Regions from separate parts of the Brevibacillus nitrificans genome, predicted to be linked through region 4. Evidence: riboswitches for the same ligand, from Rfam matches in the RefSeq annotation. Region 4 holds a riboswitch; each other region holds the start of a gene.
The links. Region 4 has a riboswitch for S-adenosylmethionine ahead of EDM59_RS01935 (homoserine dehydrogenase). Riboswitches for the same ligand answer to the same signal wherever they lie in the genome.
Positions count from the first base shown of each region.

Region 1 (5,906 bases), on a different contig from region 4:
CTCGGCAAGCTGCGGCAAAAATTGCAGCGGCTCGATCCGGTTGATCAAGGGTTCAAACAGCAAAGTACCCAGCTCTGCCGAAGACAAGTCCCGGGAGCTGATCAAGGGATTAAAAGAGATGGGCGGATTAAAAACACCGATGCTGACCATTTTGGTGCTGGCTTTTTCCTCCGCTGGCTTTTGATCGGTTGAAGCTGGCTTGGCTGTTTCCCCGGAAGAGGAGCATCCGCTCACCATTACTGCTACCGAAACAAGTACCGCAACTACTGGCTGTAGCAACTTTTTCATCTCTGTCTTCCCCCTGTATGTTTGCTATTTGTATCTTTATCTTTAATCAAATTAATCATATGTAATTAATCGGATTTAACCTTTGATACTACTATAATACAGATATCCGCAATGTCAATCACTTCCTTATCTATTCGCAAACCGAGCTTCGCCACTCCTTTGCAACAAAAACACCTACCTCCACGCATGGAAGTAGGTGTCTCTCTATTGAAGCTATTTTTTGCTGTTGCCGATTTCCTGCGGCTTGAAAATACCGGTTTCGGTCACGATTGCCGTAATGTATTCGGCCGGCGTCACATCAAATGCCGGATTGTACACTTTGATGTTGTCCGGAGCTACCTGTTTGCCCAAGCCGTGAGTAATTTCTTCGGCTGGACGCTCCTCGATCGGAATATCCGCACCTGTTGCGGTTTCCAGATCTACCGAGGAAAGTGGGGCTGCCACGTAAAACGGAATGCCATGCGCTTTCGCCAAAACAGCGACGCCGTAGGTCCCGATCTTGTTTGCCACGTCCCCGTTTGCCGCCACGCGGTCTGTTCCGACGATAACTGCTTCGACTTTTCCTTGTGCCATGACCATCGCCGCCATGTTGTCACAGATCAGCGTGACATCGATTCCTGCCTGCTGCAGCTCGAATGCTGTGAGACGAGCACCTTGCAGAACCGGGCGAGTCTCATCCGCGTATACTTTCAGATCCCACCCGCGCTCTTTTGCCAAATAGAACGGCGCAGTCGCCGTCCCGTATGCAGCTGTTGCCAGTGCACCAGGATTGCAGTGTGTGAGAATGCCCATGCCATCATGCAGCAAAGTCAGCAAATGCTCCCCGATGGTCCGGCATACCTCCGCATCTTCGCGCTGGATCGCCAGTGCCTCGTCGAGAACCGCCGCCTTCAGCTCGCTGATCGCCTTGTCGCCTTCTTGCTGGATCCGCGCCTTGATGCGGTCAAGTGCCCAAAACAGGTTGACCGCAGTCGGGCGAGACGTTCCCAAATATTCTGCCGTTGCCAACAAATCCTTGGCAAACGCTTCGCTCGTAGTCGCTTCGCTGCCCCGAACACCAAGGTACAGGCCATAGGCTGCAGCCATGCCGATCGCAGGCGCTCCGCGTACCTGCAGGTGGCGAATAGACGCCCATACTTCTTCTGCAGTAGTCAGTGTCAAATAAACGGTTTCTACAGGCAAGCGCGTCTGGTCGAGCAGGACGAGAGCATCATCCTCCCATTTGACTGGCGCGAGTTGTGTACTTGTTGTCATACGGTCGTTGCCTCCTGATAAAATCTTGCTGTCACGGTGCGGACGAGGTCCGTAATGTCGGTAGACTCCTCCAGATTGCTGCGTCCGAGGATCAGTGCTTCCCCGATAGCGAGTGCCAAGCGCTCTGCTTCGGCGCGAACTTGAACGTCCTCGATGCTGTTCAAGTCAGCGACACCAGCCAATCCGATCACGCGGCGCAAAATTTTGCAGCCTGCAAAGCCAGCGGTATCCTGGATCAGACGGTTCACATAGCTTTGCCACAGGCCCTCCACATGTGCGCTGCGCTCTTTTGCCTGCTTGTGCCAGAGCTGCACAAACTGGGAGACGAATTCATTCCAGACATCCTCCACCGTTGCAAGCAAGTATTCGCGATACGATTCGCGTTCTCCTTGGTCTTTTTGCAATCCGTGCTGGCCTGCGTAGTTGAGCAGCAGGTTGGCAATGACTGCACCGATGTCAAAGCCAATCGGTCCGTAGTAAGCAAACTCAGGGTCGATCGCTTTCATGCTGGTCGGTGTGATGAAGATGCTGCCTGTATGCAGGTCACCGTGCAGCAGCGCTTCTGCTCGGGTGAGGAAGTCAAATTTCAGCTTTGCGATTTCCAGCTTGAGCGGCTTGTTTTCCCAGATTGCTTCGACTTCCTTTTGAATCAAAGGATTGAAGTCGTTCGTTGGCGCATTTTCATAAGGATCAGTAAACACCAGATCTTCCGTAATTTTGCACAATTCCGGATTCAAGAATGTTCCGACGAGCGCTTTTTTATCGTACGGGTTTGCCCCCAAATCAGATGTGTAGAATAGCGTGTGCGCGAGGAATTTCCCAATCTGCTTGGCGAACAGCGGATAGCGATTGCCCTCGATCAAGCCTTTGCGCATGATGATATGGTCACCCACGTTTTCCATAACGGTCAACGCCAGCTCTTGGTCAAAGTGATACACTTCCGGTACGAGATCCGGTACGTATTTGTGCTGGAGACGAAGTGCCTCGCTCTCGATGCGCGCACGGTCTACCGTCAGTGGCCAGGACTCCCCTACCACGCGAGCGTAAGGAAGAGCTTGCTTCACGATCACGCTTTTTCCTGTCGCTTCCTCTCGAATGTCAAACACCAGATTGAGGTTGCCGTCGCCAATCTCACTGCTGACTAGCGTAGCTCCCTCGGTAAAAAGCCCTGGCAATGCTTTCACGTACTCCACTGCTTCCTGTTCTGTCAATGCACGATATGCCATGATTCCTTTCTCCCCTTTGCCGATTTTTGTCTATTTCCAGTAGGCTGGTCCAAGCGATGTCATATTAGAAAACTTGGCTTCGCCAAGCTTTGCGGTGGAGCCATAGTTGCACTTATACTGGCTAAGAATCTTATAAATTCTTACTGTACAAAAAGACCTCTTTTCCCGAAGAAAAGAGGTCGCGATCGTCACGTATAGAGAAACGTGCCCTTGTCCCCCTTATCTTCCAGACTACTTTTGTTTCTGCAGGAATTAGCACCGTGCACGTCGCCTATGCATCAGTCGTCTCGAACGTCTGAAAAGCGTCGTGTCGGTTGCCGGGTATCATCGGGCCAGTCCCTCCACCTTCTCTGGATAAGGTATCCAACGTATGCAGTTTTGAATTTAGTTTGAATCATACATTCCTCTACCTGATGCTGTCAACACCCTTTTTCCCCGCAATATGCTTTCCCTCATTTGTTTGTCCTGTAATCCTATGTGTAAACTCGGCAAAAAATAATTTGACTACCGCATCTGATCGCCTTATCATAAAGCTATCGCACACGCTGTTCTAGCGTGAACCTCATAACTCTTATCGCGAGCTGGCTGAGGGACTGGCCCTATGATGCCCGGCAACCGGCGCTATTCTATGTTTATTAGAAAGCGAAACGGTGCTAATTCCAACGGATAAGAGTCGAGATTTAGGATATTGTTTTCCTTTGCCTCGACTACGAACCCGAGAGATGAGAGGAGACGAAGACGTTCTGATAGTCGACAACCGCCTCCCTGATCGCTGGGGAGGCTCTTTTTATTTTCTCACATCACCGTTTTTAAGGAGGATTAGTCCTAGCAATGAGTGAGCACCGTATCCTCGTCACCTATTTGACACAAGCCAAAGATTTGAACCAAAAAGCAGAATCGATCGCAGTCGGTATGACTGTAGGTTCCTGGACGGAATTGCCTGCGGCCAAACAAGCCGAGCTAAAGCCATATCTGGGCGAAGCAGTAAGCGCAACTCCGCTGGAAACCTTGGAGAACGGAGAAACGCGCGGCCTGATTACCGTCAGCTATCCGACTCGCAACTTTACCAACGATATTCCCTCCTTGTTGACAGGCATTTTTGGGAAGCTCTCCATGGATGGCAAGATTAAGCTGGTCGATGTCAGCTTTCCTGAGTCGTTTTTGGGAACGTTCCCTGGTCCAAAATACGGCATTGACGGGCTGCGCAATCGCCTGGACGCCCACAACCGTCCACTATTGATGAGCATTTTCAAGTCCTGCCTGGGATTGCCTTTTGATGATCTGAAAACCCAGTTTCGCGCACAAGCATTGGGCGGCGTAGATCTGGTCAAAGATGACGAAATTTTCTTTGCGGATGAACGCGCTCCGTTCCTCGAGAGAATCAAGGCGTTTAAACAGATCGCGATCGAAACGGAAGAAGAAATCGGCAAGCCTGTGCTCTACGCGGCCAACCTGACAGGTCCGGTAAACGAGCTGAATGAAAAAGCTAAGCGCGCCATTGACGCTGGAGCCGACTGCCTCCTGTTCAATGTCCTGGCTTTTGGCTTCGACGCCTTGCACCGCCTGGCAGCTGATCCAGATGTACACGTTCCGATCATGGCGCATCCAGCTTTGGCTGGTGCTTACTATCCATCGCCGGATTACGGGATTGCGACTCCGCTCCTGCTCGGGAAGCTGATGCGGATTGCTGGAGCAGACCTGGTGCTCTTCCCATCTCCATATGGAAACGTTGCGCTGAACAAGACCGAGGCGCTGCAGCTGGCTGAAAACTTGACGGCACCTCTCGAAGGCATCCGCCGTTCGTTCCCAGTCCCATCTGCCGGTATTCATCCGGGACTCGTGCCGCAGCTGTTCGCTGACTTTGGACTCGACCAGATCGTCAATGCAGGTGGCGGAATCCACGGTCACCCAGGCGGTGCGACTGCAGGGGCAAAAGCTTTTGTTGCTGCTACCCTGGCAGTGACCGCTGGTAAAACGCTGCAGGAAGCGGCCGAGGGTTCCTCTGAGCTGGCTGTGGCCCTTACGAAGTGGGGTGGCGGACGATGAGCAAAAAGCTCGTTCTCTTCTGCGATTTTGACGGTACCATCACGGAAAAAGACAACATTGTGGCGATTGTCCGCAGGTTTGCTCCACCCGAGTGGGAAGCTTTGACCGAACAAATCCTTTCGCAAAAAATCAGCGTGCAGGAAGGGGTCGGAAAGCTGTTCCAGCTGCTCCCCTCCTCTCTGCGCGAAGAAATTATTGACTTTATCGTCAGCGAAGCATCGATTCGCCCTGGCTTTGCGGATTTCGTCCGTTTCTGCCGCGAAGAGGGAATCGAATGGCTGGTGACCAGCGGCGGCATCGACTTCTTCGTCGATCCGATCCTCGCTCCGTTTGATCTGAAGGATGTACCGATCTATTGCAACGGAAGTGATTTTTCCGGCGACAAGATCACGATCACCTGGCCGCACTCCTGTGACGATCACTGCTCCAATGGATGTGGCATGTGCAAAACGACGATCATTCGCCGCTACGATCCTGCCGACTACTACCGCGTGGTGATCGGAGATTCGATCACCGATTTGGCTGGTGCCAAGATCGCCGACTTTGTGATTGCCCGTTCGTTCCTCGCCCAGAGGGCGGAGGAGCTGAATCTGCCACACCGCACGTTTGCCACATTCCATGATGTGATTGCCATCCTACAAGATTTGAAACGTCAACAGGAGGTCAGCTAAAACATGACTGCCACATTTGAACAACGCTTGGACGCTTTTCGCCGCTTGGACGACGCCAAGCTGACATTTGCTCGCCGGGACTGGTTCCCGGGTACGAGCGGCAACCTTTCCATCAAGGTTGCCAATGAACCGCTGCAATTTGCCGTAACAGCGAGCGGCAAGGACAAAACCAAGCTCTCCCCGGAAGACTACCTGATCGTGGACAGCGATTCCCGACCAGTTGATGAGACCTCACTCAAGCCTTCCGCTGAGACATTGATCCACGCGGTAGTGTACAAGAAGTTCCCACAGGCAGGTGCCTGCTTCCACGTTCATACGGTGTGGAACAACCTGATTTCTGAGCTGTACTTTGGACAGCGTGCTTTCTCCATCCAGGGCCAGGAGCTGATCAAAGGTCTCGGCATCTGGGAGGAAAATGCGA
Region 1 is NZ_RHHU01000005.1:168,089-173,994, forward strand. Features, by position in the region: gene EDM59_RS10845 (ABC transporter substrate-binding protein) at 1-288, opposite strand, end outside; gene mtnA (S-methyl-5-thioribose-1-phosphate isomerase) at 502-1,542, opposite strand; gene mtnK (S-methyl-5-thioribose kinase) at 1,539-2,768, opposite strand; SAM riboswitch class I at 2,985-3,129, opposite strand; SAM riboswitch class I at 3,337-3,441, shown strand; gene EDM59_RS10860 (2,3-diketo-5-methylthiopentyl-1-phosphate enolase) at 3,600-4,814, shown strand; gene EDM59_RS10865 (2-hydroxy-3-keto-5-methylthiopentenyl-1-phosphate phosphatase) at 4,811-5,485, shown strand; gene EDM59_RS10870 (methylthioribulose 1-phosphate dehydratase) at 5,489-5,906, shown strand, end outside.
Region 1: linked by a shared signal. The riboswitch ahead of mtnK (S-methyl-5-thioribose kinase) and the one ahead of EDM59_RS01935 (homoserine dehydrogenase) in region 4 are both predicted to bind S-adenosylmethionine.

Region 2 (5,906 bases), on a different contig from region 4:
TTATCCCCTCTTTCTGAAAGCGTCATGGCTCACGCTCAAGCTGACGGCAGTTGCGCTCTTGCTCGGCTGTGGAGTGGGCCTCGTCATTGCTTTTTTCCGGATTTCCAGCTCCAAGGTACTGAACTACATCGCGCATATTTACATCACGGTCATTCGCGGCACACCGCTGATCGTGCAGATTGCCATTTTGTATTTCGGGATATCCAATCTGGTGACGCTCTCCCAATTTTGGGCAGGGGCGATTGCCTTGGCTGTTCATAATGGCGCCTATATTGCCGAAATATTCCGTGGGGCGATCCAGTCGATTGACCGCGGGCAAATGGAGGCTTCGAGATCTCTCGGGATGTCTTATCCGCTCGCGATGAGACGCATCATTTTGCCACAGGCGTTCCGCCGCGCAATTCCTTCCTTGGGAAACCAGTTCATTATCGGGTTGAAGGACTCGTCTCTGGTGGCATACGTAGGAATGCAGGATCTATGGGGAACGGGTCTGAGCGAAGCGGCCTCGAACTATCGCCAGCTTGAAACCTACATGGTAGTAGGCTTGTATTACCTGGTTATGATTACGATCTTCACTTACTTTGTGAACAGGCTGGAAGGGCGGCTGTCTACCGGTCGCACTTTCGAAAAAGCAAGCCAAGGATAACAGTGTGGCAGCGTAACCAGCGCATGGCCAAAGAGGGCGGGGGACTATGGTTCAATCAATCGAGCGGACGATGAAAATTATCCGGGTGCTGATTTCCGACGAGAAACAAGCTTGGCCAATATCCGATTTGGCGAGTGCTACCGGATTGCCGATCAGTACGCTTCACCGGTTTCTCGATTCGATGATGCAGTTCGGTCTGGTCGAGCAGGAGCCGGTCACCAAGCATTACAAGGCAGGCTACACGTGGATGGAAATCGGTTTCACCCTGCATAACCGAATCAATTTTCGCTACGTGGCGAGGCCGATTATGGAGGAGCTTGCTCACGAAGTCGAAGAGAGCATCTTCTTGAGCGTGCCAGCCGGGTATGATTCCATTCCGATCGAAAAGGTAGAGAGTCCGTTGAAGATTCGCATTGACGAGAACATGGGCGAGCGGATCCCACTGACCATCGGTGCCCCGAATAAGGCGATTCTCGCTCATTGGAAGCCAGAGGAAGTGAGAAAGGTCGTCGCAGCTCAGCTCGCTCCTGCCCTGCAGCAGCCGTTTCTTGATCAATTGGCGCATGTCAAAGAGACAGGCTATGCGATTAGCTACGGGGAGAAAACGGAAGGGACTGTCGCGGTGGCGGCCCCTATCTTCAGCTACGGAAATCAGATTGTGGCGGCACTGTCGATCAATGCCCCCAGCTTTCGCGTGACAGAAGATCGCATGTCTTTTTTGATTGAGAGAGTCAAAGAAAAGGCCGCGACGGTCTCCGCGAAAATCGGCGGAGTCTAGCAAACGGATCTTTTGGAATGAAAAAATCCCCATCACCCGACCTGGGTATGGGGATTTACTCTTGATAAGGGAAGATGATCGAAAATTTTGTGCCGACATTTGGTTTACTGTTCACGGTCACGGTACCACCGATTGTGTGGATGACATGATAGGAATACGTCAGACCAAGTCCGGTTCCACTCGACTTAGTAGAAAAATAAATGGACCCCAAACGCTTCATCTGGCCCTCATCCATTCCTACGCCGTTATCCTTGATGATGAGAATCGCTTTGCCTTCCTCGACTACCAGCGACAGGAACACTCTCCCTTTCCTTACGTTCGTACAGGCTTCAATCGCATTTTTGATAAAGTTCACGAGCACCTGCTTGATCTCATCCGGGTTGGCCATGATCGTGACGGATATATCAGGTGTACGCACTTCCAATTCGACATTGTGCAGAATCGCAAAAGGCGACATCACAGCTCGCATGACCTTTAACAGCTCTACGACGTTAACCTGCTCATGCCGGTTTGTCAAAGGCTTGGAAATAGCCAGATACTCCGAGAGAATCACTTCCGTGCGCTGGATTTCGTCCATGCAGATGTTCATATACTGGGCGCTTTTGGTGAAGTCATGCGGATTCTCCTGCATCAAACGCAAGAAGCCTTTTACGGCCGTTAGCGGGTTTCGCACCTCATGAGCGAGCGAGGCTGCGACATGACTCATCGTTTCGATTTTTTCATTTTGCGCATGCTTGATAAAGATCTCCTTGTCCGATACGGATTTACTGAACAGGGACATCAGAATCCAGATACCGAGCGTGTTTTGCAAGGGGATGACCAGCATGTGATACGTCAAATGTTTAACAAAATAGTGGGGGAGGTAGAAGTAGGTAAGCGTTAAGGCGATGATGGAAAACAATACGCCCGCCAATATTGTGAAAAACGTTTTCCGGTGAGTAGTTTTGTAGGTTCTGTACATGAGGAGGGACACCGAAAAGGAGAAGACGGAAATGACCAAGGCGATAAACGAACCATCGCCGCCCAGGTAGAGTCGATAAATGACGAATTCGCCCAGCAAAATCAAGCCTGTCTGGACACCGCCATAGACAAGCCCGAAAAACATGATGACGTAGCGAACGTCAAAGATGACCCCTTCTACTACGCTGGAAGAAAACGTCATAGCGAGGAATAAACTGATCGAACTAGTAACCAGGATGAAGGACTGGCTAAAATTTCTCATTTTATCCCGGTAGTAGATATTGAACAGGACAAAAGGGATCAGGACAAAAAACATTTGAAGAATGACTTCTTTTAATAGGCTCATCGTGCATCTCCACCGCAGACTGGCTCTGAATCATCCACCGTTAATTCGACACGGCATACGACAATCCCTCCAAAGATTCGAGTATCAAATTTGTCACAATAAAGAAACATCTCCTAAAAAAGTCCTAGTTGACAGGTGGGCAATGGATTGATTATAGTCTGTATATATTCAAGAAACGTTTTGAAAATAATAACTACTCTTATCCAGAGAAGGCTGAGGGAATGGCCCTATGAAGCCCGGCAACCTAGCACGTGAGATTTTTTGTCTCCCGCGCCAAGGTGCTAACTCCACCAGGTAGAAATACCTGACAGATAAGAGGCGGAATATCGTGCTGACGATTTTAGCCTCTTTCTGGTGGAAAGAGGCTTTTCTAATGGGCAAAAACTAGCTCCTTTCTGCGATGAGTTCACAAAAAAAGGGGGAACATCCATGAAAAAGAAATTTGGTCTGCTCGTGACTCTTGCATTGACAGCATCGCTCGCCCTGACAGCGTGCGGAAACGGTGGAGGGGCGGCTGCTCCGAACGGCGCAAACGGCGCTTCCGGCGAGAAAGCGAAGAAAATCGCATTGATTATGCGCCAAAATGTGGGGACGTTCTCGGCGCAGTACATCAACGGGGTGAAAAAGGAAGTGGAGAAAAACGGCGGAGAGCTGACTGTTTTCAATGCAGACACCGATCTGGCGAAAATGGCTTCCAACCTGGATGCAGCGGTGAACCAGCACTTTGACGGAATTCTGATCGACCACGGTACGGCAGAAGCCCTGCAGCAAGGCACCCAAAAGGCGGTAGACAAGAAGATCCCGGTTGTACTCTTTGACACCGATATCAAAATCGCAGGAGTACCAACCGTTGCGCAGGATGACCAAAAGCTGGCTGACCTGAGTCTCGAGAAGCTTGCTGCGGACAACGGCAACAAAGGAAACATCGTAAAAATCTGGGTAGCTGGCTTTGCGCCAATGGAAAAACGCCAAATCACCTATGATGCGTTCCTGAAGAAATATCCGGACATCAAGGAAGTAGCCGCTTTCGGTTCGGCTACCAACAATACTGCTTTGGATACACAATCCCAAATGGAAGCAATCCTGAAGAAATATCCAAACAAAGGTGACATCACAGCGGTATGGGCAGCATGGGATGAGTTCGGAAAAGGCGCGACGCGTGCGATTCAGCAGGCAGGACGCACCGAGATCAAAGTATACTCCATCGACCTGAGCGACGAAGACCTGCAAATGATCCAAGAACCAAACTCTCCTTGGACAGCAACAGCTGCGGTAGACCCATCCAACATCGGTCGCATCCAGGCTGAAACAGTGTTCAAAAAGATCAAAGGCGAGGAAGTACCAGACAACGTAAACCTGAACCCAGTGCTCGTACAACAATCGGACCTGCCAAAAGACAAAAAAGTAACGATGGCTGATCTTTCCCAATACGTGCAAGAGTGGGGCAAATAAGATCGTATAGATGAAAGGATTGGCTATTCCCGTTGAACCTCTCAACGGGAATCTTCCTTATTTATAGAAAAGAATGGATGGATTTCTTAGCCAGTAAAAGCGCAACTAGGGGGTGGATAGATTGTCTACTTTACACATGCAAGGCATCGAGAAGCAGTTCTCCGGAGTGCCTGCACTGCGAACCGTTGATTTTGAAGTGAAGGCAGGGGAGGTTCACGCGCTGCTCGGAGCGAACGGAGCAGGAAAAAGTACGCTGATGAAAATTCTCACGGGCGCCTACCAGGCAGATGGTGGAACCATTTCGATTGACGATCAAGCGGTCCAGATACAATCCCCGCAGGATGCCAAGGCGCTGGGAATTCAATGTGTCTATCAGGAAGTCGATACGGCTTTGGTTCCGTATTTGAGTGTCGCGGAAAATATTTTGCTGGATCAGCTCGTCCAGGACAAAGGCTCGAGCTTCGTAAGCTGGCAGCGTTTATACGCTCAGTCCGAAGAGCTGCTCCGTGGATTCGGATTCTCCATTCCTGTTCAAATGACAGTAGAAGAATGCTCGCTGTCGGAAAAGCAGCTCATTCTCATCGCGCGGGCGACTGTGCAAAAGGCCAAGTTTGTCATTTTCGATGAACCGACAGCTCCCCTGAGCACGAAGGAAAGCGAACGGCTGTTTCACATTATCGCCCAGCTGAAAAAGGCAGGCGTCGGTATAATCTATATTTCTCACCGCCTTCCGGAAATCTTTGAAATTTGTGATCGCATCACCATCATGCGTGACGGTCAGCACGTGATAACGACGGAAACACAGGCGACCAATATGGACGAGGTCATCAGTCACATGCTGGGAAAAAGCTTTGCGGAGGAATTCCCGAAAGCTGTTGTCGAGATTGGCGAGCCGATCTTTGAAGTCACCGGTGCCAAAGGCGGAAAGGTGCGCCATGCCGATCTGACTGTACGCGAGGGAGAGATCGTCGGAGTCGTCGGCCTCGTGGGTGCCGGGAAAACCGAGCTTGCCCGCTTGCTGTTCGGAGCGGACGCGGCAGAAGCGGGAGAGATCAAGCTGAAAGGAAAACAGCTGCGCATCCGTACACCAAAAGACGCCGTGGATGCAGGAATCGTTCTCGTGCCAGAGGAAAGACGAAAAGAAGGCATTTTCGTAGAGGAATCGGTAAAGAGCAACCTGTCTGTGGCAACGATCTCCAAGTGGTCTCCGTTCGGCTTTATCCGCAGCGGATTGGAAGCCGGTCTGGCGAAGGATCTGGTGCAGCGTCTGGGTGTGAAGACAGCGGATATTAGCCAGCTGGTTGGATTTCTCAGCGGGGGAAACCAACAGAAGGTCGCGATCGGCAAATGGCTGGAGACGGACGCCAGCATCTTCATGTTCGACGAGCCGACCAAGGGCGTGGACATTGGGGCGAAAAGCGATATTTATCGACTGATCGGGAACCTGGCTGAGCAGAAAAAAGGTGTTCTCTACTTCTCCTGCGAGTTCCAGGAGGTCATCGGGATCGCGGATCGAGTTCTCGTCATGTTTGAGGGCAGGATCGTAAAGGAACTGAGTCGCGACCAAGCGACACAAGAATTGATCATGTATTATGCTAGCGGAGGTGAGTAATGTGGAAGGCAAGAAATTCAGTCTCTTTGATTTTGTATACAAATACGGGACGGTAGCGGTGATCGTCATCGTCATGCTGGTGTTCAGCCTGACCAACCCGTATTTCTTTACC
Region 2 is NZ_RHHU01000028.1:83,833-89,738, forward strand. Features, by position in the region: gene EDM59_RS30305 (amino acid ABC transporter permease) at 1-646, shown strand, start outside; gene EDM59_RS30310 (IclR family transcriptional regulator) at 693-1,424, shown strand; gene EDM59_RS30315 (sensor histidine kinase) at 1,480-2,730, opposite strand; SAM riboswitch class I at 2,927-3,048, shown strand; gene EDM59_RS30320 (sugar ABC transporter substrate-binding protein) at 3,160-4,182, shown strand; gene EDM59_RS30325 (sugar ABC transporter ATP-binding protein) at 4,304-5,794, shown strand; gene EDM59_RS30330 (ABC transporter permease) at 5,796-5,906, shown strand, end outside.
Region 2: linked by a shared signal. The riboswitch ahead of EDM59_RS30320 (sugar ABC transporter substrate-binding protein) and the one ahead of EDM59_RS01935 (homoserine dehydrogenase) in region 4 are both predicted to bind S-adenosylmethionine.

Region 3 (5,906 bases), on a different contig from region 4:
GAAAGAAGGTGGACGCAATCGTCATCACGATCGGAATGATCATGAACAGCGTCAAAAACAGAACGCCTGGCAGCAATAACAGATAAAGACCCTTTTTCTTCATGCATTAACTCCTGTTCCCGGAATCGTCAGGCTTTCAGGGCGCGGATAAAGCGTTCAAAAAACGCTTCGGCATCCACGGCCAGGCAGACGTTCACGTTGGGTTCTTTCCCCCAGCGATTCTGGAAATCGCACACGGTTTGTCCATCACACAGCTCACTTCTCGTTTCCACATCTACGTAAAGCTTCTGGGTCGTCACGAGATTGCGGTATAGTGCCACTCCTACAGCAAGCGGATCATGCATGGCGCAGGCTCTCACGCCATTGCGCTCAAAATAGCGTTCCAGGTAATCGGATGTGCTCTGTTTTACGTAACGGGCAATCGATGTATCTCCCAGCTCGCGAATATGGTCTTCGTTCAGCAAAACTTTTCTCGTCACATCGAGACCGACCATCGTCAGCTCTGGGAAGCCTGCGTGCAGAACGACCTTTGCTGCTTCCGGATCGACGTACATGTTGTACTCCGCTGTTGGTGTGACATTCCCGTGTTCGCGAACGACACCGCCCATAAAAATGACTTCTTTCACATGGTGCACGAGCTCCGGACATTTTCGTACGGCCAGTGCGAGGTTGGTCAAAGGACCTGTCATGACCAAGGTCACATCTCCCGAATGCGCAAGTACATTTTCGATGATAAAATCAGGCGCAAAGCCCTTCGTCGGCTGCGTCACGATTGTTGCCTCGCGCAAAGCTCCTCCAAGACCGTCTTCCCCGTGTACCCGATGCTCGAAAAACACCGTCCGTAATAATGGCTGGGAAGCTCCTGGCACGAGGGGAATCTGCTCTCCCACTTGAAGCAGATCGAGAATCTTGCACGTATTTTCCGTTGCCTTTCCAAGCGACACGTTACCGTTCACTGTTGTGATTCCGATCAGATCCACTTCCCCGCTTTTGACAGCGAGAATAATCCCCAATGCATCATCAATGCCGGTATCCACATCCAGAATGATCTTGTGCTTCATGAGCGAGCCTCCTGCTTCTTCTCGAAAGAAAGATCAAGGGTATAAACGAGCTTGCTTCGCCTATACCCTTGTCATTCCTCAAACATTTACTGGGTGATTTCGCGGTTCCAACGATCAATCCATGCTTTGGTATGCTCGTTTACGAATTTCATGTCCAGCTTGTGCAGTTTGTTGATGGTTTCTTCCCCGTACGTTACGCCTTTTGCTTCCTCGTCAGTCAGCTTCACGCCTGTGTTTACAGGAGAATCCACTTTTGCTTTTGCTGTTTTTTCTTGAACGTCCTTGCTCAGCTGCCAGTTGATGAAGTCTTCAGCGAGCTCTTTGTTTTTGCTGCCTTTGACGATGTTCACCGTATTCATGACTGCGTAGCCGCCTTCTTCCGGGGTCACGAATTTCGCTTCAGGAACAGCAGCCTGGATGTCTTTGAAGTACATTTCCATGATTGGACCTGCTGCGATCTCCTCTTGGCTGAACATGTTTACATACTCAGAGGTCTTGTCGTAGTATTTCACGACGCCCTTGTTTGCTTCTTTCATTTTCGCGAAAGCTTGGTCTTCATTGAACTCTTTGCTGCCTGCCACTTGGGAAGCAGCATCCAGAATCATTGGGCCCGTAGTGGAAGTGATGTTTGGCAGCGTCAGCTTGCCTGCTACCTCAGGACTCCACAGGTCTTTCCAGCTTTTGATTTCCGTTTTGATTACGTTTGGATTGTAAGCAATCCCAAATTGTCCAATGGTGTAAGCCGGGCCGTAGTCTTCACCCAGCGGCGCTTTGGCGATGTCGTAGATCTCATTTAAGTTTGGAATACGGCTGCGGTCGATCTTTTCAAACGCACCGCTTTCGATTCCTTGCTGCGCATAGTAGTCAGAGAGATAGATCAGATCCACATCAGAGCTGCCTTGGCGAATTTTGTTCAGACGCTCGGCGTTGTTCCCGATTTCCAGCACGATTTTGACGTTGTGTTCTTTTTCAAATGGCTCATACACTTCTTTGCGGAAAAAGTCTTCAGAAAAGCCCCAGGTAGAAATGACCAGCTTTTGCGGTTCTCCTTTTGCCGCTCCGCCAGCTGCATTGTCTTTTGGCTGCTCGCTGCTGCCGCAGCCTGCCAGCGCCATGGAAATCATCGAAAAGGAAAGAACCCCCGTTAACCACTTTTTCATCGTTATATTCCTCCATATTTTCGTCTTCTATTGAATTGATTGTTTCCATCGGCCTTATTGGTCTATGCGTCATCACACCTTTAAAAGGAATTATCTGGTAGAAAAAGAAAAGAAAAGTGCCCTTGATTAGAACGTAGCATTCTAAACAAGAGCACTTTTCTTCGTAAACAAAGAGTAGCGACACCCGTTTTCCGTTGTCATCGGTCTTCCCTTCAGATAGATCCAAAGGGAAAATCCGAACGACTTCGTTAGGTATTCGATTGTGGTTCTGCCAAAATCACATTGGTGATCGCGATCTGCGTAGCCGCGTCGTAATCCCTCAAAACTGCTTCCATGTCGAGATTCATTTCTTCTTCCAAACGCTCTCGCAGCTTCTTTTTATAAAGCAGCGACATTCGGAAATCGACCTCGAGCTTCAGAGCAGGCGCCTCCCCTTCCAATGCAGCGGAACGCGGTGAGCGCCGATGCTTCGCATAGAAGGTGACGATATTATTTTCGATAGTTACTCTCAGTAAAGTTGTCCCAAATCCGAACAACTCCTTGGCTATCTCGTTGTAGATGGCAGACAGCCTTTTTCTGCTTTCGTTTGTGTCCTGTAAAGTCATGACATCACCTACGAGAGTAAGTATCAGGGTTATTGATTTTTTCTCATTATACATATGATAAACGTCATTATCAAGTAATCATTCGTATTTTGATCGATTTACCAAAATTCAGAATGGTAGAAAGTTGTCGAATAACATTTGACATGTATAAAAATGCGAGATATAATCCTACTATCCAAATAAGGATTACACCTTATTGAACTTCATATTTCAATCTCTTATAAAGAGAGGCGGAGGGACTGGCCCTATGAAGCCTCGGCAACCTATCTCTTACAGATATGGTGCCAAATCCAGCGGGAGAATTTCCGGAAGATAAGAGAGGCATGAGTAACTGACGAACTCTGACAGTTTACGACAACCTCTTCTTTCGGGAAGAGGTTTTTCTTTTACCCTCATGGTTTTCATTTTTCAAAACATACACACTCATTAGACAAAAGGGGAGAAATTCATCATGAAAAAGACGGGAATTTTGCTTAGCACACTACTGCTCGCAGCATCCTTGCTGACTGCTTGCGGCGCAAAACAAGAAGCTGCACCTGCAACAAATGGCGCGGCTGCCGAACAGACAAAAGTGAAAGTCGGAGTAACTGCCGGACCTCACGAAGAAATCTTGAACAAAGTAAAAGAGGTCGCAAAAGCTCAAGGCCTGGAAGTTGAAGTCGTCGTATTCAATGACTACGTACAGCCAAACCAAGCTCTCGATAAAGGTAATCTGGATGCAAACAGCTTCCAAACCATTCCGTTCCTGGACAAATTCAACGAGGACCACAAAACAAAAATTGTCGAAATTGGCAAAACAGTAACTTTCCCAATGGGTCTCTACTCCACCAAGCACAAGAAAGTGGAAGAAGTCGCTGAAGGCGGTGTAGTGGGCATCCAAAACGATCCAACAAACCGTGCTCGTGCACTGTTGCTGTACCAAGCAGCCGGTCTGATCAAACTAAAAGATGGCGTAGGCAATAACGCAACTCCATTGGATATCATCGAGAACCCGAAAAAATTGGAATTTAAAGAACTTGAAGCTGCTTTCCTGGCACGCTCCCTCAACAACGTAGAATTGGCGAGCATCAACACCAACTTTGCTATGGAAGCTGGCTACAGTCCAAAAAAGGATTCCATCTTCTCTGAAACTTCCGATTCTCCATACGTAAACATCTTGGCTGCAAACGAAGCAAACAAAGACAACCCTGCACTGAAAAAACTGGTTGAGATTTATCGTTCGGAAGAAGTGAAAAAGTTCATCGACGAACATTTTGAAGGAGCTGTGCTCCCATCCTGGTAAGCACTAAATATCGAACAACAAGGAGACTGGAGAGATGATACAGCTAACCGACATCCATAAGTCGTATACAGTGGGAAACAAGCAGGTTCAAGCCTTGAAGGGCGTCACCTTGAACGTGGAAAAAGGACAGATTTTCGGCGTGATCGGCTTCAGCGGAGCAGGGAAAAGCACCCTGCTTCGTACGATCAACCTGCTCGAGAAGCCGACCAGCGGCTCCGTCGTCGTCAACGGTCAAGATATGCTCTCGCTGAAAGAAAAGGATTTGCGCAATGCCCGCAAAAAAATCGGGATCATCTTTCAGCACTTTAACCTCTTGTCCTCTTATAACGTCTATGACAACGTAGCCGAGATTTTGCGAATGAACCGGGTACCGAAAGATGTGATCAAGAAGAAGGTAGAAGATCTGTTGCGATTGGTTGGGCTTGAAGACAAAGCAAACTCCTATCCTTCCCAGCTGTCGGGTGGTCAAAAGCAGCGTGTTGGGATTGCTCGTGCCCTGGCGACGGATCCGGAGATTCTTTTGTGCGACGAAGCTACCTCAGCCCTCGACCCGCAGACGACCGAATCGATTCTCGAGCTTCTTCTGGACATTAACCGGAAATTCAATCTGACCATCGTGCTGATCACGCACGAAATGCAGGTCATCAAAAAAATCTGCGACAACGTAGCGATCATGGAAAACGGTGTGGTCATCGAACAAGGCTCTGTTCTCGATATTTTCAGCAATCCACAGCAGCAAACCACCAAGAATTTCATCAAGACCATTTTCGATGACAATGTACCGAGCGAGATTGTAGACAACATCAAGCAGAGTGGACCTGCAGCCAAAATCCTTCGCGTCGCTTTCCGCGGCGATGCTGCACTCGATCCCGTCCTCGGTACTTTGTCGGCTCGTTTTCCGGTCAGCACCAACCTGCTGTACGGATCGATCACGTCGATAAAAGGAACGGCACTGGGCATCCTGCTCCTGCACATTTCCGGTGAGGAAAAAGACGTAGAAGCAGGCATCCAGTTTCTACGCGATTCCGTCTATAACGTAGATATCGTGTCTCGAGAGGGGGGAAGCAACTAATGGAACGTTTGGCAGAAATGATCCCGGTTTTTGGACAGTCTTTGCAGGAGACGATCATCATGGTCGGCTTCTCTCTGGTCATCGCGACATTGGTGGGGATTCCTTTGGGGATTCTGCTCGTGATCACGCAAGGCAATCATTTGTTTCCGAACAAATGGATTTACCACACCTTAAATACCATTATTAACGTCGTACGCTCCCTCCCCTTCATCATCCTGATGGTCGCGATCATTCCGTTCACGGAGCTGATCGTCGGCACTTCCATCGGAATCGAGGGGGCCATCGTTCCCCTGATCGTGTACACAGCGCCGTATATCTCCCGTTTGATGGAGACAGCCCTGCACGATGTAGATCGCGGCGTAATCGAAGCTTACCAGGCGATGGGCGCATCTCGCACGCAGATTATTTTCCGCATCATGCTTCGTGAAGCACGTCCGGGTATCGTCCTTTGCTTGACGATCGCCACGATTGGTTTGATCGGAGCAACTGCGATGGCAGGTGCTGTCGGTGCAGGCGGCTTGGGTGACCTGGCTCTTCGCTACGGCTACCAATCCTGGGACATCGAAGTGATGGTCATTACCGTGGTCATCCTCGTCGTTCTGGTTCAGCTGATTCAATCCCTGGGCAACTGGGCGGCAAGAAAACTGAAAAAGAGTTCCTAATCCATTTGAACCTCTAACTGTCATACGGTTAGAGGTTCTTGTATGATCGTAATAGAGATGAACA
Region 3 is NZ_RHHU01000018.1:65,345-71,250, forward strand. Features, by position in the region: gene EDM59_RS25885 (ABC transporter permease) at 1-103, opposite strand, end outside; gene EDM59_RS25890 (nucleoside hydrolase) at 129-1,061, opposite strand; gene EDM59_RS25895 (ABC transporter substrate-binding protein) at 1,148-2,221, opposite strand; gene EDM59_RS25900 (DUF2294 domain-containing protein) at 2,470-2,826, opposite strand; SAM riboswitch class I at 3,042-3,145, shown strand; gene EDM59_RS25905 (MetQ/NlpA family ABC transporter substrate-binding protein) at 3,278-4,108, shown strand; gene EDM59_RS25910 (methionine ABC transporter ATP-binding protein) at 4,143-5,180, shown strand; gene EDM59_RS25915 (methionine ABC transporter permease) at 5,180-5,842, shown strand.
Region 3: linked by a shared signal. The riboswitch ahead of EDM59_RS25905 (MetQ/NlpA family ABC transporter substrate-binding protein) and the one ahead of EDM59_RS01935 (homoserine dehydrogenase) in region 4 are both predicted to bind S-adenosylmethionine.

Region 4 (5,906 bases):
ATCGGATGTTTTACTTGTCTGTGGCGCCGGAGTTTTTCGAGGTGATCGCGTCGAACATCAGGGCATCTGGACTGGGAACGACGAAAGGCTGGAAGCGCCTGATTATCGAAAAACCATTTGGGCACGATCTTGCATCCGCCAGACAGCTGAACGAAAAGCTGGGTGCCTCCTTTGAGGAAGAAGAAATTTATCGGATCGACCATTATTTGGGCAAGCCGATGGTACAAAATCTCGAAGCGTTGGAATTTGCCAATCCAGTATTCCAAGCTTTGTGGAACAACCAATATATCGCCAATGTGCAAATTACCGCAGGAGAAACCGTCGGTGTAGAAGAACGGGCTGGGTATTATGACCATACGGGTGCCCTGTTGGATATGGTGCAAAATCACATGCTGCAAATGCTGATGATGACAGCTATGCACCTGCCAAAACGCATAACGGCAAAGGAGATTCGTGGAGAAAAACGAAAAGTAATGGAAGCGGTACGCCCTTTGCGAAAAGAAGAGGTCAGCCAGCATGTGGTTCGCGGACAATACGGAGCAGGAGAGCTGCACGGCAAGCCGGTAGTCGGTTATGTGGACGAGCCTGGAGTCAGCGAGGCATCCAAGACCGATACTTTTGTAGCCGCGCGCGTCTGGATTGACGATCCCTTTTGGCAGGGGGTGCCATTTTACATCCGTACAGGCAAGCGGATGAAGGAAAAATCGACGAGAATCGTCATCGAGTTTAAAAACCCGTTGGAGAAGCTGTACCGCCATCGGCAGGAGAAGCCCGCACCGAACTTACTGATTATCAGCGTGAATCCGGACGAGGGCATTGCTTTGCAGGTCAATAGTAAGAATCCAACCAATAGCGGCAAAATAGAGCCGGTCACCGTAGACTTTTCTGCAGGCACCAAGGATGTGCCGGAAGCCTACGAGCTGCTCTTGTTTGATGCGCTGAGAGGGGATTCGACGTACTTCGCGCACTGGAAAGAGGTCGAGCTGTCCTGGATGTGGGTAGAACCGATTATGGCTGCCTTCCGTGAAGACCTTGTTCCGCTGCACGTGTACCCTGCGGGGATGTACGGACCTGATGCTTCAGCCGAGCTGCTTTTGGCAGACGGATTTCAATGGTGGCTGGACAAAGCCCCGGAGAGGGAACCGATCACGAGCCATTCGTAGGCAATCGCCTGCGCCTGGCGAAAAAAGGAGCGATCTGCGATGCGTTTTGGCGTCATAGGTACCAACTGGATCACCGAGGAGTTCATTCGTTCTGGGAAGGAAGTGGAAGGTTTTTCTCTCACCGCTGTGTACTCTCGCACAGAAGAGCGGGCAAAGGAGTTCGCCGAAATGATGGGCGCTCCCCATCGTTTTACGGATATCAGGGCGATGGCCGAAAGCAAGGAGATCGATGCGGTCTACATCGCCAGCCCAAATTCCTTTCATGCGAGACAAGCGATCCTGTGTATGGAGCATGGACTTCACGTGCTGTGTGAAAAGCCGTTTGCATCAAACGCAAAAGAGGTTAGTGCGATGCTGGCGGCTGCCGAACAAAACGGGGTTCTCCTCATGGAAGCAGTCAAACCGACGTTTGCCCCCAACTTCCGCGCGATCCAGGAGAATCTTCCTAAGCTCGGGAAAATTCGGCGCTATTTCGCAGCGAATTGCCAATACTCCTCGCGCTATGATGCCTTCAAGTCAGGTACCGTGCTCAACGCATTTGACCCTGCCTTTTCAAACGGGGCACTGATGGATATCGGGGTCTACTGTCTGTATCCGCTCGTTGTCCTGTTTGGAAAGCCCGACTCGGTAAAAGCGGAAGCGGTCATGCTCGAATCCGGCGTAGATGGTGAAGGAAGCATCCTCATGAAGTACGAAGATAAAGAGGCTGTGGTCATTTACTCCAAAATTACAGACTCCTATCTGCCAACCGAAATTCAAGGGGAGCTGGCTACGATGGTCATCGACAAAATCAATCACCTGAAAAAGATTGAGATCCGCTACAGGGATGGCAGAGTCGAAGATATCACCCAGGAGCAAACGCCCAAGCTGATGCATTATGAAATCCGAGAGTTCATGGAGCTTGCCAAGCGTGGCGAACGGCAATCCGCGACGAATTCCCATGCAAGCTCGCTGTACACGATGGAAATCATGGACGAAGCGAGAAGACAAATCGGTCTCGTTTATCCGCCAGACCTGCCCGGTGCTGAAGACTAGCACCAAGCTTTTGGAGGTGTCTGTTTGAATTTTCAGATTCGTACGTAGCTTTGGTCCAACCATACTTTGATTTGGAGGATGACATGCATGAAAATGTACGATGTAACGGGTGCTGTTTATGAAGGGATGACGGTCTACAAAAACAAGCCGGAGAAGCAGCCCAGAATCAACCCGGTGACCAATGGATATGTGACCGAATCAAGGATTGAGCTGGATGTACATACAGGAACTCATGTAGATGCTCCTCTGCACATGGTGACGGATGGGGCTACGTTTGAATCTATTTCATTGGAAAAGCTGGTAGGAACCTGCAAAGTACTGGATCTCACCCATGTGCAGGACAGAATCGGACGCGCCGATCTGGAGGCATTTGAGATTGGGGCCGGAGATTTTCTGTTGTTCAAAACGAGAAATTCCTGGGAAGAAGCCTTTGATTTCGAGTTTGTCTTTTTGGCAAAGGATGGAGCGGAATATTTGGCGAATCTCGGTGTGCGAGGCGTAGGGACGGACGCACTGGGGATCGAGCGAAGCCAAGAAGGGCATCCGACCCACAAAACACTGTTTGCCAGCGAGATCATTATCATCGAAGGCTTGCGCTTGAAGGAAGTGCCGCAAGGGGAGTATTTGATGGTTGCGGCTCCGCTCAAGCTAATGGGTACAGACGCCGCACCAGCACGGGTCTTGTTGCTGGATGGGGTCACGATTTCTTAAGGGATAGTCAGCAAGGAGCGTTGGTTGTTTATTTTCGTCCAAAGAAAGAGGGGTAAGAAACATGATCACACGTCCAATGCAAGACGAATACATCGCCTACTACGGCAGGTATATCGATCTCGTGCCAGATGGCGACCTGGTTCAGCTGCTAGCTGCTCACATACAGGAAACGACCAAACAGTATTCGGCACTCACCAAGGAACAGGAGGAGCATCGCTACGCTCCAGGGAAATGGTCAGTAAAAGAAGTGCTGGGACATCTCATCGATACCGAACGAATCATGAGCTATCGACTGCTCCGATTTGCCAGAGCAGATGAAACAGGGCTGGCAGGCTACGACGATGAAGCGTATGTGGCACAGGGCTCGTTTTCATCCCGCTCAGTGAGCGATCTGTTAGAGGAATACCAAGCCGTTCGCCTGGCTACGATTGCCTTGCTTAAAGGCTTGCCGGAAGAGTCCTGGATGCGGAAGGGAACGGCCAATAACAGCGTGATTTCTGTGAGAGCGTTGGCGTTTATCATCGCGGGTCACGAGCTGCATCACCGCAGCATTCTGGTGGAAAGATACGGGGTATAGGCTGTAAGCGGCAATTTTTTAAAGTCAGTGGAATAGCGTGAATTTTTTGTTGACGGATGGGGTGGAATTTCTTAGAATAGTCCTCAATAGCATAAAACGTTCTTATCCAGAGAGGTGGAGGGTCTGGCCCTATGAAGCCCGGCAACCGTCATGCAACAGATGACAAGGTGCCAATTCCTGCGAGACGATGGTCTCGATAGATAAGAAGCGGGTCATTCGTATACGATATTACGAACCTTCTTCTTATCGAGGAAGGTTTTTTATTTTTTGAACTACATAGGATGTTTTCTTATCCAGAGAGGTGGAGGGACTGGCCCTATGAAGCCCGGCAACCGTCATGCAGCAGATGACAAGGTGCCAATTCCTGCAGGATGTCTACGTCCTGCGAGATAAGAAGAAGGGATCGACCAACCAACCTTCTTCTTAACCGAAGAAGGTTTTTTCTTGTTCGGCACTACTACAGATGGGGTGAATGAGATGAGTACAGGGGTCGTAAGAGTAGGGTTGTTGGGTTTGGGAACAGTTGGGGGCGGTGTCATTAAAACCATTCGTTCGCAGCAGGAAAAGCTGGCGTCTCGTCTGGGGAAACGAATCGAGATCGTCAAAGCGCTGGTGCGTGACTCGGAAAAGGAGAGAGCCGTACATTTGGATCGCTCCGTTTTGACCACGGATTTTGAAGACGTGTTGAAAAGCGATGTCGATATTGTCGTTGAAGTCATGGGCGGTGTCGAGCCTACGTACGATTATGTGCGTGCGCTGATCGAGAAAGGCTGTCATGTCGTCACAGCCAATAAAGAGCTGCTCGCAAAACGAGGAACAGAGCTGGTGGACTTGGCGAACAGGCACCAGGTGCATCTGGCCTATGAAGCGAGCGTAGCAGGGGGAATCCCGATTCTGGGGGTCTTGCGCCAATTCCTGCGCACCAATGACATTAGCGGCGTTCGCGGCATCCTCAATGGAACGACCAACTTCATTCTGACAAAAATGGAGCAAGAGCAGCTCTCGTATCAAGAGGTATTGAAGCAGGCTCAGGAGCTCGGCTATGCCGAAGCAGACCCGCGCTCAGATGTGGAGGGCTTCGATGCGATGTACAAATTGTACATCCTCGCGCAATTGGTATATGGCGAATCACTCCCACTGGCAGAAGTAAACCGCAAAGGGATAGCGGATTTGACGGCTGGGCAGATCCGCATCGCAGGTGAGCTCGGCTACCGGATCAAGCTGATCGCGCAAGCAGAGCAAACAGGAGAAGGCATCCGTCTTTCCGTGGAGCCAACCATGCTGCCACTCAGTCATCCTTTGGCACAAATTCAGGACGCGTTTAACGCCGTTCAGCTGTCTGGAAATATTGTCGGGGATCTGCTGTTTACGGGGAGAGGAGCAGGCGAGCTGCCGACAGCGAGTGCAGTCGTGGAAGATTTAGCGTATTTGCTGACCCAGCCATTTACCCCGCATCCTGTATGGAAGGAAAGAGAAGGGGGCGCGGAAACGACGCAAGAGACGGAAGCGAAGTCCTTTTGCTATGTGGAAGGGACTGGACCTGCAGCTACTCCAGATCGGGTTCTTCACTTCTTGCGCTTGGCAGGTGTGGAAGTGCACAAGCTGAAAGTTCAGTTCGACTTGGGGGGAGTCCTGCGCGCTGGCTTGATTACGACGGGCTTCACGGATGAGCATTCCGACCTCCTGCGGTCCGACTTTGGGTTACAGGTGCGATGTTTCCCATTGCTTGGCTCAGTGGAGTAAGATTGCTTCGCCTCATGCAAAAAAAGGCTGTGGAGAAAGCCTCCACAGCCTTTGTCGACTGATTCAAAACCTTATCGCTTGGAACGGATGTATTCCGAAAGCTTCTGCAAGCCCTCACGCAGCATTTCTGTCTCGCAAGCGTAACCGATTCGCAGATAGCCTTCCATATCGAAGCAAATACCGGGAGTCAGGAAGGCGCCTGTTTCCTTCAACAATCCTTCGCAGAAATCGACGGAGGAAATCGGCAAATCATATTTGAGCATCGCGGTGGTACCAGCGCGTGGCTTGACGTACGTAATGGCAGGCTCATTTGCTACCCATTCATCCAAGATTGCCAGATTGTCTTTAATGATTTTTCGATTGCGGGTTAAAATCCGGTCGTAGTTTTTCATGGCATGGACAGCCAAAAGATCATCCAGCATGCCTACGCTGATCGTGGTGTAATCCCGATGCTTGATGCACTCCTCAATTACGTCTTTCGGAGCTGCGATCCAGCCGAGACGCAGTCCTGCCAAGGAAAGAACCTTTGACATGCTGGAAGTGCTGATTCCTTTTTCGTACAGGTCAGCGACAGAAGGGACGACGAGATCATCATCCTGCAGCAGATTGCGGTAGACCTCGTCGCACAGTAGGTAAGCGCCGCAGGAGCGGGCGATTTCCACGATTTGCTCCAAGGT
Region 4 is NZ_RHHU01000003.1:5,958-11,863, forward strand. Features, by position in the region: gene zwf (glucose-6-phosphate dehydrogenase) at 1-1,163, shown strand, start outside; gene EDM59_RS01920 (Gfo/Idh/MocA family protein) at 1,203-2,198, shown strand; gene EDM59_RS01925 (cyclase family protein) at 2,286-2,909, shown strand; gene EDM59_RS01930 (DinB family protein) at 2,971-3,486, shown strand; SAM riboswitch class I at 3,586-3,693, shown strand; SAM riboswitch class I at 3,773-3,882, shown strand; gene EDM59_RS01935 (homoserine dehydrogenase) at 3,964-5,229, shown strand; gene EDM59_RS01940 (aminotransferase) at 5,301-5,906, opposite strand, start outside.